4 regions of the Devosia salina genome follow, and region 3 is predicted to be linked to each of the others. Evidence: predicted binding sites of a transcription regulator. Region 3 holds the regulator's gene; each other region holds the start of a gene.
The links. Region 3 encodes PhoB, which activates phosphate uptake and scavenging genes when phosphate is short. Its sites were predicted from a motif close to TGTCATNNANCTGTCAT; they were not measured.
Positions count from the first base shown of each region.

Region 1 (3,762 bases), 1.6 Mb from region 3:
GCCATCGGGACAGCCCAAGCTCAGGGGCGCGGTAACGGCACTCGACTGCGACGTGATCGGCGCCATGGAAACCGGTACGCATGTCTTGTTTGCGGGCGCCATCGTGGACGCCGAGACCGATACCAGCCGCAGCCCTCTACTGTGGCACAGGCATGGCTACCAGGCCCTGCACGGGGTCGACTGACCGCAGGCGAGATGCCACACTGCAAGACAGGTGATTTGGCGCAACGTTTGCCGCCCTTCGCCGTTTAACCCGGAGAACGGGGATCGACCTTGCCACGCTATTACTTCCACTACCGCACCGATGACGCCCTGATCCGCGACGACAAGGGCAGCGAACACGCCAATCTGGAGGCAGCCGAGCAGTCGGCGGCCGAGATGGGGCGCGCGATCATCGAAAAGGTGGCGGGGGAAGGCGGCGAAATGGATGCGCCACGCTCCATCGAGATCACCGATGCCAGCGGCAAGGACCTGCTCTATGTGGTGTTCTGGGCGGGACCACAAATCGGCGACGGCTCGGCAACGCCCATCGAACCAGCCACGCTGCATTAGGCGCCCGCCGCTTGAGGAGCGGCGGGACACCTTGGAATGACCGCCTAGAAATTGCCCTCGAAGACCTGGTCGAAAATGCCGCCTTCATCGAAGAAGCGTTGCTGCACCTGACGCCAGCCGCCAAAATCATCGACACGCCTGAGGTCCAGATCGGCGAAGACCGAGAGGGCTTGCGGTTCAACCGCGCTGGGATCGGCAGGGCGGAAATAATGGCTGGCAGCCAGTGACTGCCCCTCGGGCGAGTATAGATATTCGAGATAGGCCTGGGCCAGGTCCCGCGTTCCACGCGCATCCACATTGGCATCGACTATGGCGACGGAAGGCTCGGCCAGGATCGACACGGAGGGGGTGACGATCTCGAACTTGTCGGCGCCGAGTTCGGCCAGGGTGAGCAGAGCCTCGTTTTCCCAGGCGATCAGCACATCGCCAAGGCCACGCTGGGCAAAGGTGATCGTCGCTGCACGCGCGCCGGTATCCAGCACGGGCACATTGCTGAACAGGCGGGCGAGATAGTCCCGGGCCGTCTCCTCATTCCCGCCCGGCTGCGCCAGGGCCCAGGCCCAGGCGGCCAGGACATTCCAGCGCGCCCCGCCCGAGGTCTTGGGATTGGGGGTAATCACCTGCACGCCATCGGCGACAAGGTCGTCCCAATCCGCAATCTGCCTCGGGTTGCCCTTGCGCACCAGGAAGACGATGGTCGAGGTGTAAGGGGCATTGTCATGGGGCAGCGTGCCGCGCCAGTCGGACCGGATCCTGCCGGTGTGGTCGGCAATGGCGTTGATGTCGCTTTCGAGCGCCAGCGTCACGACATCGGCGGGCAGGCCTTCGATGACTGAGCGGGCCTGGGCGCCCGAACCACCATGGGTGGTCTGAACGGCGACGGCCTCCCCGGTCAGCGCCTGCCAGTGGGTGACGAAGGCCTGGTTGAAGGCCTCGTAGAATTCCCGCGTGGGATCGTAGCTGACATTGATCAGCGTGCGCGACTGGGCCGCGACAGTGACGATTGTACTGAACGCCAAAGCGGCGACCAGGCCGGCACAGGCCAGGATGCGAGCAGCAGTTTTCATCGGAAACCCTCCCGTTGATGACCCTAATACGCTACCAAATTGGTATAGTATCGCAAGGCGCGGGTATGTTGCGGAGGACGGGCCGCAGGAAATATCCATTGCGCCATGATGGGCTGGATGAAAAATCATTTTTGCCCACAGGGCGCGGTGCAGGCTGAGAATGAAATTCTTTTCGGATAAAAGGCGTCATACTTCAGAAATGCGCCGCACCTGTACTTTCGGAAATGGAAACATTCTTTGGCGAAAATGAAAATGGCGGCCGATTGGCCGCCATTGCTGACGTTTTTATATTGGTGAATGCTGGATCAGAACGACATGCCGACATGGACCGTGACGACAAATCCAAAGAACAGGGCGGCGATGAGCGCCGCATAGGAAACGTACTGAGACAGTTTGGGCATGCATGCACCTGCGTTGTGACGTAGGCAAAGACTACCAGATTGATAGAGTTTAACAAGTGGTAAACCAACCCCGGACCCGTCCGCAAGGGAAACGCTTTGCCGCGTTGTGACGATTTCATGAAATAAAGCTGCCGGGGGCGCCTGCCCACCCTGCCGGCATTCAACCCAAGGGGTACAGACAGTGTCATCTGCGCCGCCTAAGGTAGCGCCATGCGAGTCACAGGGAGCAGGGCATGACGACGGCGGTTGAGGCGCAGTATCGTGAACGGGCGCGGTCCAGGGCAAGTGACAATGAAAGCCTCCTGCTGTTCCTGAGCCGGGCCATTGCGGCCATCGACCCCGACGATCTTTCCCGCCAGGACCCGGATGCCCTTATCGATGCGCTCGCGACCAGCCATGGGCGGCTGCTGTCGGGACCCGTGGATTCGACACGCGTGCTGGCGACGCCACCGGTGGTAACCGGGGCCCCGCTGGTGCTCGACATCCTCTCGCCGGACATGCCCTTCATCGTCGACAGCGCCCTGGCGGCGCTGCGCGCCATGGGTGGCGCCATCCGCCTGTTCGCGCATCCGGTGCTGCGCGTGGCCCAGGGGCAGGTCGTTTCGGAAGGCGGCACCGCGGTCAGCGTGCTGCATATCCAGAGCGATCCAGTCGCCGATCCGGATGCGCTGGTTGCCGAGCTGGAGGCGACGCTCAAGGACGTGGCCAATGCGGTGGGGGACTGGCAGCCCATGCTCGACCGCGTCCGGCGCGCTACGGCGGGGCTCGACGTGCTCAAGCCGGCGCAGCGTGAGGAAGCGGCGCGCTTCGTGGAATGGCTGATCGAGCACAATTATACCTTCCTGGGAATGCGCGAATATCGGCTTGAGGGGGACGAGCTGGTGCCGGTTCCCGGCACGGGCCTGGGCATCCTGCGCGACGAAGATCTGCGGGTGCTGCGGAGCGGGCCGCATTATGTGGAAAGCACGCCGCAATTGGTGGCCTTCGTGCAGGGGCCCGATCCGCTGCTGGTGACCAAGGCTAATGTCCGCGCCCGCGTCCATCGGCGCGCCCATATGGATTATGTGGGCATCAAGCTGTTCGGGCCGGACGGCAAGGCGAATGGCGAATTGCGCGTGGTGGGCCTCTATACGGCGCAGGCGCTGGCGACGCCGCATACGGAAGTGCCGCTGATCCGCCGCAAGATCGCCGAGGTGATGCGCCAATCGGGTGTCGATCCGCTGGGCCATGCCGGGCGCACGCTGCTGGGCGCGCTGGACAGCTATCCACGCGACGAATTGTTCCAGATCGACACGCCGCAACTGGCCGAGTTCGCCGAGGCTATTGCCGGGCTCTACGACCGGCCGCGGGTGCGCGTGCTGCCGCGCATCGACCGGTTCGACAATTTCGTGTCCATTCTCGTCTATGTGCCGCGCGACCGCTATGACGGCAATGTGCGGGCCCGGATCACCCGCTATTTGGCCGATCTCTATGACGGGCGGGTCTCGGCCTATTATCCGCACTTCCCTGAGGGGGAACTGGTGCGCCTGCACGTAATCATCGGGCGCAATGGGGGGCCGACGCCGCAGCCGGAGCGGCGGGCGCTGGAAACCGGCGTCGAGGCGCTGACGCACGATTTTTCCGACATGCTGATGGCGGCGGCGCCGGAGCCGGGCCTGGTCAGCGACTGGAAGCAGGCCTTTTCGGGCGCCTATCAGAGCCGCAACGACGCCGAGGACGCGCTGCGCGATATCGGCGTGTTC
Region 1 is NZ_CP080590.1:1,160,226-1,163,987, reverse strand. It holds gene K1X15_RS05505 (flavin reductase family protein) at 1-184, shown strand, start outside; gene K1X15_RS05500 (DUF6894 family protein) at 274-552, shown strand; gene K1X15_RS05495 (sulfate ABC transporter substrate-binding protein) at 597-1,619, opposite strand; gene K1X15_RS05490 (NAD-glutamate dehydrogenase) at 2,254-3,762, shown strand, end outside.
Region 1: a site for PhoB is predicted at 2,127-2,143, ahead of K1X15_RS05490 (NAD-glutamate dehydrogenase). Genes of this name have one in related genera too.

Region 2 (3,762 bases), 630 kb from region 3:
ACAGCCGCTCGGCCTGCTCGATGGCCCTTTCGCCACCGCGGGTTGCAACATAGGCCATTAGAGCACCTCCACCAGGCAAGAGCGCGGAATGCCGATGACCCTGTCGCCATCGACAAAGAAGATGTCGAACCCTTCGGGATAGAGGCAGAGCATGTCCCGCATGGCCCAGAAGCCGGGCGACACGGCCAGCGCAATTTCGGTCGTGTCCTTGATGCCGGGGCCGGAAAGCCGCACGCGCTGGCCGGAATGGGCCACGGCCGCGACCAGCGTCGCGCCATCGTCGGGATAGAGCGCGCTACCGCAATTGATCTGGGCAATCTCGGCGCCATCGAGGGTCGCGAGGAACACATGGTCGGCATTGCCGATCCCCTCGGCCAGCGTTGCGCCGCTGGCCAAAATGCGTTCGCGCATGGCGGGCGTATCGGCATAGGCGCTGCACTCGAGGTCAACCAGCGTCTCGACAATGGCGCCGAAACCGGCCTCGGGCAAAGTGCGGACATCGCCGGGGCGCGAGAGAGTCCACATCAGGGCTTCGAACGTGGCGTTCGAGCGCAACTCGACGGCGTCGGGAGGAGCGACGGTCAGCATCAGAAGGTCTCCATTTCAACGCGGGTCGCTTCGACCTGCCGCATGCGCTCGGCATCGACATGGTCGAGATGCGTCTTCTCTTCGGCAAGGAAGCGGGCCGTCGCGTCATCGCGGCCGCGGGCCGCAACACTGAGATCGATCACCGCCATGGCCATGGCGCGCTCAAGGTCGCGACCGGTGACCATGCCATAGCCGACCTGGCCGGCCGGGTCGGTGATCTGGGCCTCGCTCACCAGTACTTCGCCCAGATGAAAATCGACGTTCTGCACGGTGTCGCGCATCGGCACCATCACAAGGCCGGTGCGATTGGCCACGACGGTGATCTCGCCCATGTCGTTGAGCAGCGCCTCGGCATGCTGCTTGAGGCGGTCGGGGCGGGCGCGGGCGAGAATGTCGAGCATCTCGCCGTGCCCAGGCCCACCCGAAGGGGTTTCATTGAACATCGCTGTGTCTTTCCGTCATGACCGTTGGCTGGTCGGTTTCAAAGGTGAATTGGACGCGGTCGCCGGCCCAGACGGCTTCGGAAAAGCCGATTGGGTTGCCATCGAGATCCGCGTCGATCTTCTGCACCACCAGCACGGACTGGCCGGGCCGCAGCATCAACATGCTGGCCTCGTGTTCCGAGGCGAGGCGGGTGAACACGGTGGTGCGCTGCCGGCGATAGTCGAGGATGCCGTAGGAGCGGTAGACCTGGGTGATGGATGGCGTGTCGCGTCGGCGTTCCGGCAGGTCCGGGAAGCGCGTCGCGTCGTGATAGGCCCAACCCATGGAGATGGGCAGGTCATTGGCAAAGCCCCGCCACGAACGGGCAAAGACTGGCGCGTCCTTGTCGATCCCCAGGGCGGCAGCCACGCGATTGCTGGCCGGAAGTTTCATCTCCGCCAGCGTTTCGCCCGAGGATGTCAGGCCCTGGCTCATCAGGTTTTCGTGCCAGCGGGTGCGCGTGCCGATCACGTAATTGAGGAGCGGCGCGCGCTCGACAAAGGTGCCCCGTCCATGCTCGACGCGCAGCTTGCCCTCGCTCACCAGCGCCGCCAGGGCCTTGCGCAGCGAGTGGCGGCGCACGCCATAGAGCACGCACAGCTCGGGCTCTGACGGCAGCCGTGTATCGGCCGCCAACCGCCCCGAGGTGATTTCTTCGCTGATCCGGTCCCGGGTTTCTTCCCAGGAATGTCCTTGGTTTCGCATATCGTCAACTCATTCGAATGAGCTGGTTCTAGCGAGCCGAAGTGACACTGAAATGACGGTAGCGCCGTCCTGCGACAATCCTGCGTCGACTCATTCGAATGTCGCCGCCGATGTCGTTTGCCTGTCACAGAGCGTGAGTAGGGGATGGGCCAAGGAGACGCCCGAGGAGACGCAACATGACCGCCATCGGCCTTGACCAGACCGTGCTCACCAATGCCCGCATCGTCCTGGCCGACAGGGTCATGGAGGGCGCCGTGGAAATGGCCGGCGGCGTCATCACCGACATCGGTTCTTCCAGCACACGTGGCCTGGATCTCGAGGGCGACTACCTCATTCCGGGGCTCGTCGAACTCCATACCGACCATCTCGAAACCCACTATGCGCCGCGGCCGAAAGTGCGCTGGCACCCAATTGCAGCCGTGCAGGCACATGATGCGCAGATTGCCGCCTCCGGCATCACCACGGTTTTCGACGCCATTCGCGTCGGCACTGACGAACATGCCGATATGGGCGCCGCCGAACTGCGCATCCTGGCCGCGGCGATAACGGCCGGGGTCGAGGCGCGGCGCCTGCGCGCCGATCATTTCATTCACCTGCGCTGCGAGGTCTCGGCCCCCGATTGCCTCGAGGCGTTCGAGGCCATCATGGACCATGAATTGGTCCGGCTGGCCTCGCTGATGGACCACGCCCCGGGCCAGCGCCAATTCGCCAATCCCGACGCCTATCGCGCCTATTACCAGGGCAAGCTCAAGATGAGCGACACCCAGCTGGCCGAATTCATCGCCCGCCGTACGCTCGAATCGATCACCTATGCGGATCGCCACCGCAAGGCGCTGGCCGAACTCAGCCATGCGCGGTCCATAGTCCTCGCCAGCCACGACGACGCAACCGCTGCCCATGTCGACGCCGCGCTGGATCTGGGCATCAGCATTGCCGAATTTCCCACCACCATGGAGGCGGCAAAGGCCTCGCAGGATGCGGGCCTTGCCATTCTCATGGGCGGCCCCAATGTCGTCCGCGGCGGCTCGCATTCGGGCAATGTCTCGGCGCGCGACCTCGCCGCGGCGGGCCTGCTCGACATCCTGTCCTCCGACTACATCCCCTTCTCCATGCTGCAGGCCGCCTTTTGCCTGGTCGACGAAGCAGCGATCGATGTGCCGCAGGCCATCGGCCTGGTCACCCGCCGTCCGGCCGAAGCGGCGGGACTGGATGATCGCGGCGAGATCGCGCTGGGCAAGCGCGCCGACCTCGTGCAGCTGCGCATCGAGGATGGCATTCCCATCGTGCGCACAGTCTGGCGCCAGGGAAGGCGGGTGCTATGACCGGCGCCTTCGTCGCAGTGGTCGGGGCCAGTGGCGCCGGCAAGGACAGCCTGATCAATTTCGCCCGCGACCATCTGGCCGAGGCGGTCAGGGTGGTGCGCCGCGTGGTCACCCGCGCCGCTGATGGCGGTAGCGAAGATCACGACAGCATGACACCCGAAGCATTTGCTGCTGCCAAACAGCGCGGTGCGTTTGCCCTGAGCTGGGAGGCGCATGGCCTCAGCTATGGCCTGCCCATTGCGCTGGAGGACGATCTCGCGGCCGGCCGGGTCGTCATCGCCAATCTATCGCGGGCCGTGCTGCCCAGACTGCTCGCACGCTATCCCAATGCTCTGGTTGTGGAGGTCACGGCCGAACCCGACGTCATCGCCCGTCGCCTCTCCGGACGCGGGCGCGAAACCGGGGACGATATTGTGCGGCGCATGGAGCGCGGCGCGCGCTTCCGCCTGCCCCCTGGCACCGTCCAGATCGACAATTCCGGTCAGCTCGACCGTGCCGGAGCCCAGTTCGTGGCGCTACTGCGTGACCTGCTTCGTCAGCCCGCTTGAGGAGAATGCCATGAAAAAGCTCAGCGAAACGCCCTTCATCCACGAAACGGCGAAAGTCACCCAGTCCACCCTGGGCCGCTACACCGAAGTGGGCGCGCACTGCCATGTCGCCTATT
Region 2 is NZ_CP080590.1:3,429,552-3,433,313, forward strand. It holds gene K1X15_RS16825 (carbon-phosphorus lyase complex subunit PhnI) at 1-58, opposite strand, end outside; gene phnH (phosphonate C-P lyase system protein PhnH) at 58-588, opposite strand; gene phnG (phosphonate C-P lyase system protein PhnG) at 588-1,031, opposite strand; gene phnF (phosphonate metabolism transcriptional regulator PhnF) at 1,021-1,776, opposite strand; gene K1X15_RS16845 (alpha-D-ribose 1-methylphosphonate 5-triphosphate diphosphatase) at 1,953-3,098, shown strand; gene phnN (phosphonate metabolism protein/1,5-bisphosphokinase (PRPP-forming) PhnN) at 3,095-3,646, shown strand; gene K1X15_RS16855 (DapH/DapD/GlmU-related protein) at 3,657-3,762, shown strand, end outside.
Region 2: a site for PhoB is predicted at 1,818-1,834, ahead of phnF (phosphonate metabolism transcriptional regulator PhnF). Genes of this name have one in related genera too.

Region 3 (3,762 bases):
GTCGCGGTCGGTTCGGAAAAGCTTTTCCGAAGTACATCATCACGAAGTGCCTTTCAGCGCAAGTGGGTTTTGTGGCGCCCGGTTCGGGCGCGTGCTGGTCGGGCTGCGACCGGGAAAGGCCCGGGACATCAAGGGCAGGGCATACACAGGTCCATGCCCCAAGGCTTGAACTCGAATGCTGCTTTTCGTTTCCGGATCAAAACCGCAAGATCGGTCGAGCGCGCCGGTCCAGGTGGGGTCTAGATGGGGTCGCCACGGAACGAGAGACGATGACGACTGCTCTTGAAGACTATCAAGCCCGGATGCGACGGGTGCTGGACCATATCGACCGGCATCTCGAGGAAGCGCCCGACCTCGAAACCCTGAGCAGGGTTGCGGCTTTCTCGAAGTTTCATTTCCATCGCCAGTTCACGGCGATCTTCGGGGTGCCGCTGCATCGATATGTGCAACTGGCGCGCATGAAGCGCGCTGCGCAGGAGCTGATGATCAAGGACGCACAGAGTGTCACCGACATCGCGATGGATGCCGGTTACGAAGCGCCCGACGCCTTTGCCCGCGCCTTTCGGCAAAGGCTGGGGCAAACACCGTCCGCGTTCCGCAAGTCTCCCGACTGGGAGGCGTGGCTGTCGGCCTTCGGGCCGCTGGACACTGCAAGGAGCAAAATCATGCAAATCATCTTTGACCACACGGACGTCATGATCCGCGAGGTGCCGCCCACGCCGGTGGCGATCATGGAGCATCGCGGAAACCGCAGCGGGCTGGGAGACACCTTCGACCGTTTCCGCGCCTGGCGCCTGGCTGCGGGCCTGTCGCCGGAAACCAGCCCGACATTCATGGTGTTTCGTTCGGAGCGGGAGCCCGCCGAGCCGGACGCCTACAGCATGGATATCTGTATCGGAACAGACCGGCAGACTCTTCTGCCCTCGCGCGCATAGGTTTGGTTGACCAGTTCAGGCGTTGGCCGCAAACCGCTCGTCGAAGGCGTAGCCGGCGCCGCGAACGGTGCGGATGGGATCGGTTTCCTTGCCGCGGTTGATGGCGCGGCGGAGGCGGCCGATATGGACGTCCACGGTGCGCTCGTCGACATAGACATCATTGCCCCAGACGCCATCGAGCAGTTGCTCGCGCGAATAGACCCGGCCTGGGTGGCGCATGAGATATTCGAGCAGGCGGTATTCGGTGGGGCCCAGATGCACGTCGCGATTGGCCCGACGCACGCGATGGGTGGTGCGGTCGAGTTCAAGGTCGCCAACCTTTAGGGCGGCGGTGACCAGATTGGGATTGGCGCGGCGCAGCAGGGCATGGATGCGGGCGACCAGTTCGGGCACCGAGAAGGGCTTCACGACATAGTCGTCAGCTCCAGTCGAAAGGCCGCGCACGCGCTCCTCTTCCTCGCCGCGGGCGGTGAGCATGATGATCGGCACGCGGGCGGTTTCCTCGCGGGCGCGGAGGCGCCGACAGAGCTCGATGCCCGAGATTTCGGGCAGCATCCAGTCGAGCAGGATCAGGTCAGGCAGCTTTTCGGCAATGGCGTGCTGGGCCTCGTCGCCGCTTTCGGCAGTGACCACGCGGAAGCCTTCGGCCTCCAGATTGTAGCGCAGCAGGATGGCGATATCGCCTTCGTCTTCAACCACAAGAATGGTGGCGGGCATGGATGTGCTCCGTCGGTCGGCGTCCAGTTGGAGCCGATGGGTTTTCTGTGTTCCCATTCCTCCTGAGGGGAGGGATTAGGGGTGGGTGTTCAAGCGCGCTCTCAGTTTGGATGCACCGGTAAGTGGATTGGCCGGAACCCCCACCCTCGGTCCCTCCCCTCAAGGGGGAGGGAGGCGATGAACATTCCCTCTATGATTAAGCCTTGATCTGCTGGCGCTGCAGCTCCTGGACATCGCCGGTGAGCTGCTTGCCCGTTGCCAGGTAATAGGCGCGCTCGGCGATGTTGGTGGCGTGATCGCCGACCCGCTCCAGGCTCTTGGCGCAGAACAGCAGGTGGGTGCAGGCGGTGATGTTGCGCGGATCCTCGAGCATGTAGGTCAACAGCTCGCGGAACAGCGAGGTGTACATGGCATCCACCTCGTCGTCGCGGTTGCACACTTCCACCGAGGCGGCCGCCTCGCGATTGCCATAGGCGTCCAGCGCGTCCTTGACCTGGCGCAGAACCAGCGCGGTCATGTTCTTGACGCCATTGTAGAAAGTCGGCTGCAGATTGAGGCCCTCGAGCTTGAGCGAACGGCGGGCCAGTTGCTTGGCCATGTCGCCGATGCGCTCGAGATCACTCGCCACATGGATGGAGGTGATGATCGCGCGCAAATCGCTGGCCATGGGCTGGCGGCGGGCGATCATGGAGACTGCCATCTCGTCGATATGACGCTGCATATCGTCGATACGCTGGTCGGCGATGATCGTCAGGTCCGCCAGTTCACGGTCCAGCTTGAGCAGGGCGCGGGTGCCGTTCTCGACGGCCTGCTCGACCTGGCCGCCCATCTCGGCAATGGCCTGGGCCAGCGCGAGCAGCTCTTCATTATAGGCGGTGACGATGTGGTCGGTGCCGGTATTGGGCATGGTCTTTGTCCTCGTCCCTCTCGCCTTAGCCGATGCGGCCCATGATGTAGTCCTGGGTCTGCTTGTTCACCGGATTGGTGAAAATGTCCTCGGTATCGCCCTGCTCGATGAGATTGCCCAGGTGGAAGAAGGCGGTCTTCTGGCTGACGCGGGCGGCCTGCTGCATCGAGTGGGTGACGATGACGATGGTGTAGTTCTCGCGCAACTCGTCGATCAGCTCTTCGATGATGGCGGTGGCAATCGGGTCGAGGGCCGAGCAGGGCTCGTCCATCAGGATGACCTCGGGCCCGACGGCGATGGCGCGTGCGATGCACAGGCGCTGCTGCTGGCCGCCGGAGAGGCCGGTGCCGGGTTCGGAGAGGCGGTCCTTGACCTCCTCGAACAGCCCCGCCTTGCGCAGCGAGGAAATCACGATCTCGTCGAGCTCCGCCTTGTTGCGGGCCAGGCCATGGATGCGGGGACCATAGCCGACGTTGTCGTAGATGGATTTGGGGAAGGGGTTGGGCTTCTGGAACACCATGCCGACACGGGCGCGCAGTTCGACCACGTCGAGGTCGGGGGCATAGATGTCCTGGCCGTCGAGCTCGATGCGGCCACCGACCCTAGCACCTTCGATGGTGTCGTTCATGCGGTTGATGCAGCGCAGGAAGGTTGACTTGCCGCAGCCCGAGGGGCCGATAAAGGCGGTGACGGCGCGGTCGGGAATGTCGATGGAGATGCCATGCAGCGCCTGCTTGGTCCCGTAGTGCACGGTGACGTCGCGGGCCGTCAGGCGGATGGGATGGTCCATCATTTCGGCGGGGTTCATGGTCTGGTCCAGGGTCTTGGAGGTCACTTTTACCTTGCCGGCAAGAACGTCCATTTCAAGTCTCCTCAAGCGCGCTTTTCAAGGCGCGAACGCAGGAATATGGCGATGGCGTTGAGCACGATCATAAGGGCCAGCAACACCATGATGGCAGCCGATGTGCGCGCTTCAAAGAAGTTTCGGTTTTCGTTGCCCTGCCAGAGATAGATCTGGACGGGCAGGGCCGTGGCCTGATCGAGCGGAGTGGCCGGAACTGCGGCCACGAAGGCGTTCATACCGATCAGCAGGAGCGGTGCGGTTTCGCCCAGCGCCTGGGCGACGCCGATAATGGTGGCCGTCAGGATCGAGGGGAAGGTGACCGGCAACACGTGGTGGAACACCATCTGCGTCTTGGAGGC
Region 3 is NZ_CP080590.1:2,802,414-2,806,175, reverse strand. It holds partial or broken gene K1X15_RS13715 (AraC family transcriptional regulator) at 270-908, shown strand; gene phoB (phosphate regulon transcriptional regulator PhoB) at 951-1,652, opposite strand; gene phoU (phosphate signaling complex protein PhoU) at 1,849-2,559, opposite strand; gene pstB (phosphate ABC transporter ATP-binding protein PstB) at 2,585-3,367, opposite strand; gene pstA (phosphate ABC transporter permease PstA) at 3,433-3,762, opposite strand, start outside.

Region 4 (3,762 bases), 860 kb from region 3:
CGACAGGCCGAACGGGTCTTCCCGTTCAAAGGACGATTTGACCGCCTGGCCGGCCGGCCAGATGAAAAACAGAAGCGTGATGATCAGCTGCGGCGCCACCAGCAAATAGGGCAGCCCCTTGGCGGGAAAGACTGTGCGTTTGGTATCCATCGACCCGATCCGCGGGAACGTTTAGGTCCCCGATGAGACAAATGGGCAGGGCCGCATCGCAGCCCTGCCCGATCATTTGTGAGGCGCCTTACTGGTTGGCGGCCTGGAAGTCGCGCAGCATCTGGTTGCCGCGGCTGACGAGGTCATCGAGAGCCTGCTGGGCCGACTTGTCGCCCGACAGCAGCGCCTGGAATTCCTGGTCGATCACGTCGCGGATCTGCACGTAATTGCCGAAACGCAGGCCCTTGGAGTTCTCGGTCGGCGGATTGAGGGTCATCTGCTTGATGGCCACGTCCGAGCCCGGATTGGCTTCGTAATAGCCCTGGCTCTGGCCCAGCTCATAGGCAGCCTGGGTGATCGGCAGATAGCCGGAGAACTGGTGCCAGCCCGCCTGCACTTCGGGCGAGGACAGGTAGGTGAAGAAGTCGGCGACACCCTTGTACTGGGCCTCGTCCGCACCCTGCAGCACCCACAGCGTGGCGCCGCCGATGATCGAGTTCTGCGGCTGCACATCGGCATAGTGCGGCAGCATGCCGAAGCCGACCTCGAAGTCCTTGGCATTGGCCAGCACGCCGGCGCGCGAGGCCGAGGAGTTCATGTACATGGCGCATTCGCCCGTATAGAACGTGGCCGGAGCGTCAGCGCCGCCACCCGGGCCGCCATACGAGAACACGCCCTCGTCCTGCCACTTCTTGAGGTTTTCCCAGTGCTTGACCTGCAGCGGGCCGTTGACGGTCAGCTCGGTGTCGAGGCCGCCAAAGCCGTTTTCGAGCGTGCCGATGGGCTGGTTGTGCCAGGCCGAGAAGTTTTCCAACTGCGCCCAGGAAATCCAGCCGGTGGTGAAGCCGCAGCTGGCCGCGCCCGATTCCATGATCTTGCGCGAATAGGCTTCCAGGTCTTCCCAGGTGGCCGGCGGGGTGTTCGGGTGAAGGCCGGCTTTCTCGAAGGCGGTCTTGTTATAGTAGAGGATCGGGGTCGAGGAGTTGAACGGCATGGAGAGCATGTTGCCCTCGGTGTCGGTGTAGTAGCCGACGACGGTCGGCAGGTAGTCGGCCGGATTGAATTCGGCGCCCATGTCGGCCATCAGCTGGTAGACCGGATAGACAGCGCCCTTGGCGGCCATCATCGTGCCGGTGCCCACTTCGAAGACCTGCACGATTTCCGGCTGCTCACCGGCGCGGAAGGCGGCGATGGCGGCGGTCATGGTCTCGGCATAGGAGCCCTTGTAGACCGGGGTCACGACATAGTCGGACTGGCTGGCATTGTAGCCGGCGACGATTTCCTCGAGCTTGGTGCCCAGTTCGCCACCCATGGCGTGCCACCAGGTCACTTCGGTCGCGGCAAAGGCCACCGACGTGGAAAGCATCAGCGAAAGGGCAGCAAGGCCCACGCGGTTCAAAGTCTTCATCTTTGTCTCCCAATGGGCCGGCGCGAACCCGAAACGGGGCGCCCGGCTCCAGCCAGACCTGTTTTGGTGTGAGCGCCGGCAACGGAGAGACGAAACCGTCCGAAACAAACCGAAACCTTGGGCGCACAAGCCGCCATCCCGCTGGGGCATCGGCCTGCCCGCTCCCTCTAGTGAGCCTGCTTGACGTTCACTTGAAGGTTCGGTGACCGTTCGATGACGGCGCGCTTTGCTTGTGGACAAGGTTCGTTTGAACATCGCGCGCCCGGCCTTGCCGGGTCCGGCAATCGCCGCCATCGTGTCGAAACCAGCAATGCCCGCACGTCACCAGAGCATCGACACCTGACGAAAGGGAAAGCCGACCATGGTGCAAACCACCACCCTCGCCTGCCAATGCGGCCAGTTCCACATCGAGGTAACGGGCGCGCCGCTGATTACCGCCGAATGCCACTGCACGTCGTGCCGCACGGCCGCGCAACGCCTTTCCGCCCTGCCCCCGGCCTTTCCGCTGACCGATGCAAGCGGCGGCGTGCCTTACATCCTCTATCGCAAGGATCGTGTCCGCTTCCCCGACGGCACCGCCAATCTCGCCGAATTCCGTTTGAACGATTCGGCTCCCACGCGCCGCGTCGTCACCATCTGCTGCAACACGCCGGTCTTCACCGAATTCCAGGGCGGCCACTGGCTCAGCCTCTTCGCCGGCCTCTGGCCAGAAGCCCAGCGCCCACAGATGGAGATTCGCACCCAGACCGGCGATGTTCCCGAAGGCACCACCCTCGATGATTCCCTGCCCTCGGGCGGCATGGTCACCGCCGGTTTTTACGCAAAGCTCCTCGCTGCCTGGATCGCCATGGGGTTCAGGGTGCCTAAGGTGGAGGTGCGTGACAGGGTCAACGCCTGATCCCGGAACCGAACAGCCACCACCTGTGTTCGTCCCGAAACGGGAGAATGTGGCATGAACAGTCTCTGGACGACCGAAGAGGCCTTGTGGCTTGAAGGCGCCGATGCCTTCGAGCGTATCATGGCCGACGATTGCCTAATGGTCTTTGCGCCCATGGGCATCATGCGAAACGCGGAAATCGTGGAAAGTCTGCGGCACGCGCCGCGCTGGCAATCCGTATCGATGTCGGACCGCGCCGAGGCCCGTCCCGCCCCCGGCGTCCTGTCACTCGCCTATCGCGCCAGCGCTCAACGCCCAAATTCTGCGCCCTATGAGGCGCTTTGCACCTCGACCTATTTCGAAACCGGAGAGGGATGGCGGCTGCTGCAACATCAGCAAACCCCGCTTTAGCAGCCAGACAACAAAAAAGCCGCCTTGCGGCAGCTTCTTGTTTTGTCATCCCGAAGATGACTGGTGCGGTCGAGAAGACTCGAACTTCCACGCCTCGCGGCACAGCGACCTCAACGCTGCGCGTCTACCAATTCCGCCACGACCGCACGAGTGTGGTAGAAGCTTCGGTGCCGGGGCCCCGAAGCGAGTGGGGGTGTAGCAAAGCTCTTGGATAACCACAAGCGGATAATCGGGAATTTTCCCGTCCCTGTGGAGATGTCACCATCAGGCCGGCAAACCGGCTCTGTGCCCCTATCCGAAACGCAGCACCTTCTCGGTGACGAAGACCCGCAAATGCCCCTCTTCCACATTGACCTCGCCCTTGGCGATCAGCGTGTTGTTGGCATAGATGCGCAGCGGATCGTGCTCGGTCGCATCCAGTTCGATCACCGCGCCGCGCCCCATGCGCAGCATGTGGTGGATAGGCACGGTGGTCGCGCCCAGTTCGACCGTGATATCGACTTCAATATTGTCCAGGGTGTTCATAGATAAGGATGGGTCCCGGGTCCGGCGCCATGCGCCACGGATTCGTATCCCCCTCAAATTCGGCCAGGGCTGGTTATGGAAGTGTTAACAGACGTGAACGAGGCGTGCCAAATCGGCGCGAAACTGCATCGTGCGGACGCTCAGCCGGTGGAGTGGCGGATTTTCGAGGCGCCGCTCGACTACGAAACGGCGCTCGCAATGATGGATGCGCGCGTCGCCGCCATCGCTGCCGGCGAAGCGCCCGAGGCGGTCTGGCTGCTCGAACACCCGCCGCTTTATACCTCTGGCACCTCGGCGCGCCCCGAAGACCTGCTCAACCCGCGCTTTCCGGTCTATCCGGCCGGGCGCGGCGGGCAATACACCTATCACGGCCCCGGCCAGCGCGTGGCCT
Region 4 is NZ_CP080590.1:1,939,871-1,943,632, forward strand. It holds gene ugpA (sn-glycerol-3-phosphate ABC transporter permease UgpA) at 1-150, opposite strand, end outside; gene ugpB (sn-glycerol-3-phosphate ABC transporter substrate-binding protein UgpB) at 239-1,558, opposite strand; gene K1X15_RS09315 (GFA family protein) at 1,920-2,456, shown strand; gene K1X15_RS09320 (DUF4440 domain-containing protein) at 2,511-2,846, shown strand; tRNA gene K1X15_RS09325 (tRNA-Leu) at 2,908-2,992, opposite strand; gene K1X15_RS09330 (FliM/FliN family flagellar motor switch protein) at 3,138-3,371, opposite strand; gene lipB (lipoyl(octanoyl) transferase LipB) at 3,447-3,762, shown strand, end outside.
Region 4: a site for PhoB is predicted at 1,761-1,777, ahead of ugpB (sn-glycerol-3-phosphate ABC transporter substrate-binding protein UgpB). Genes of this name have one in related genera too.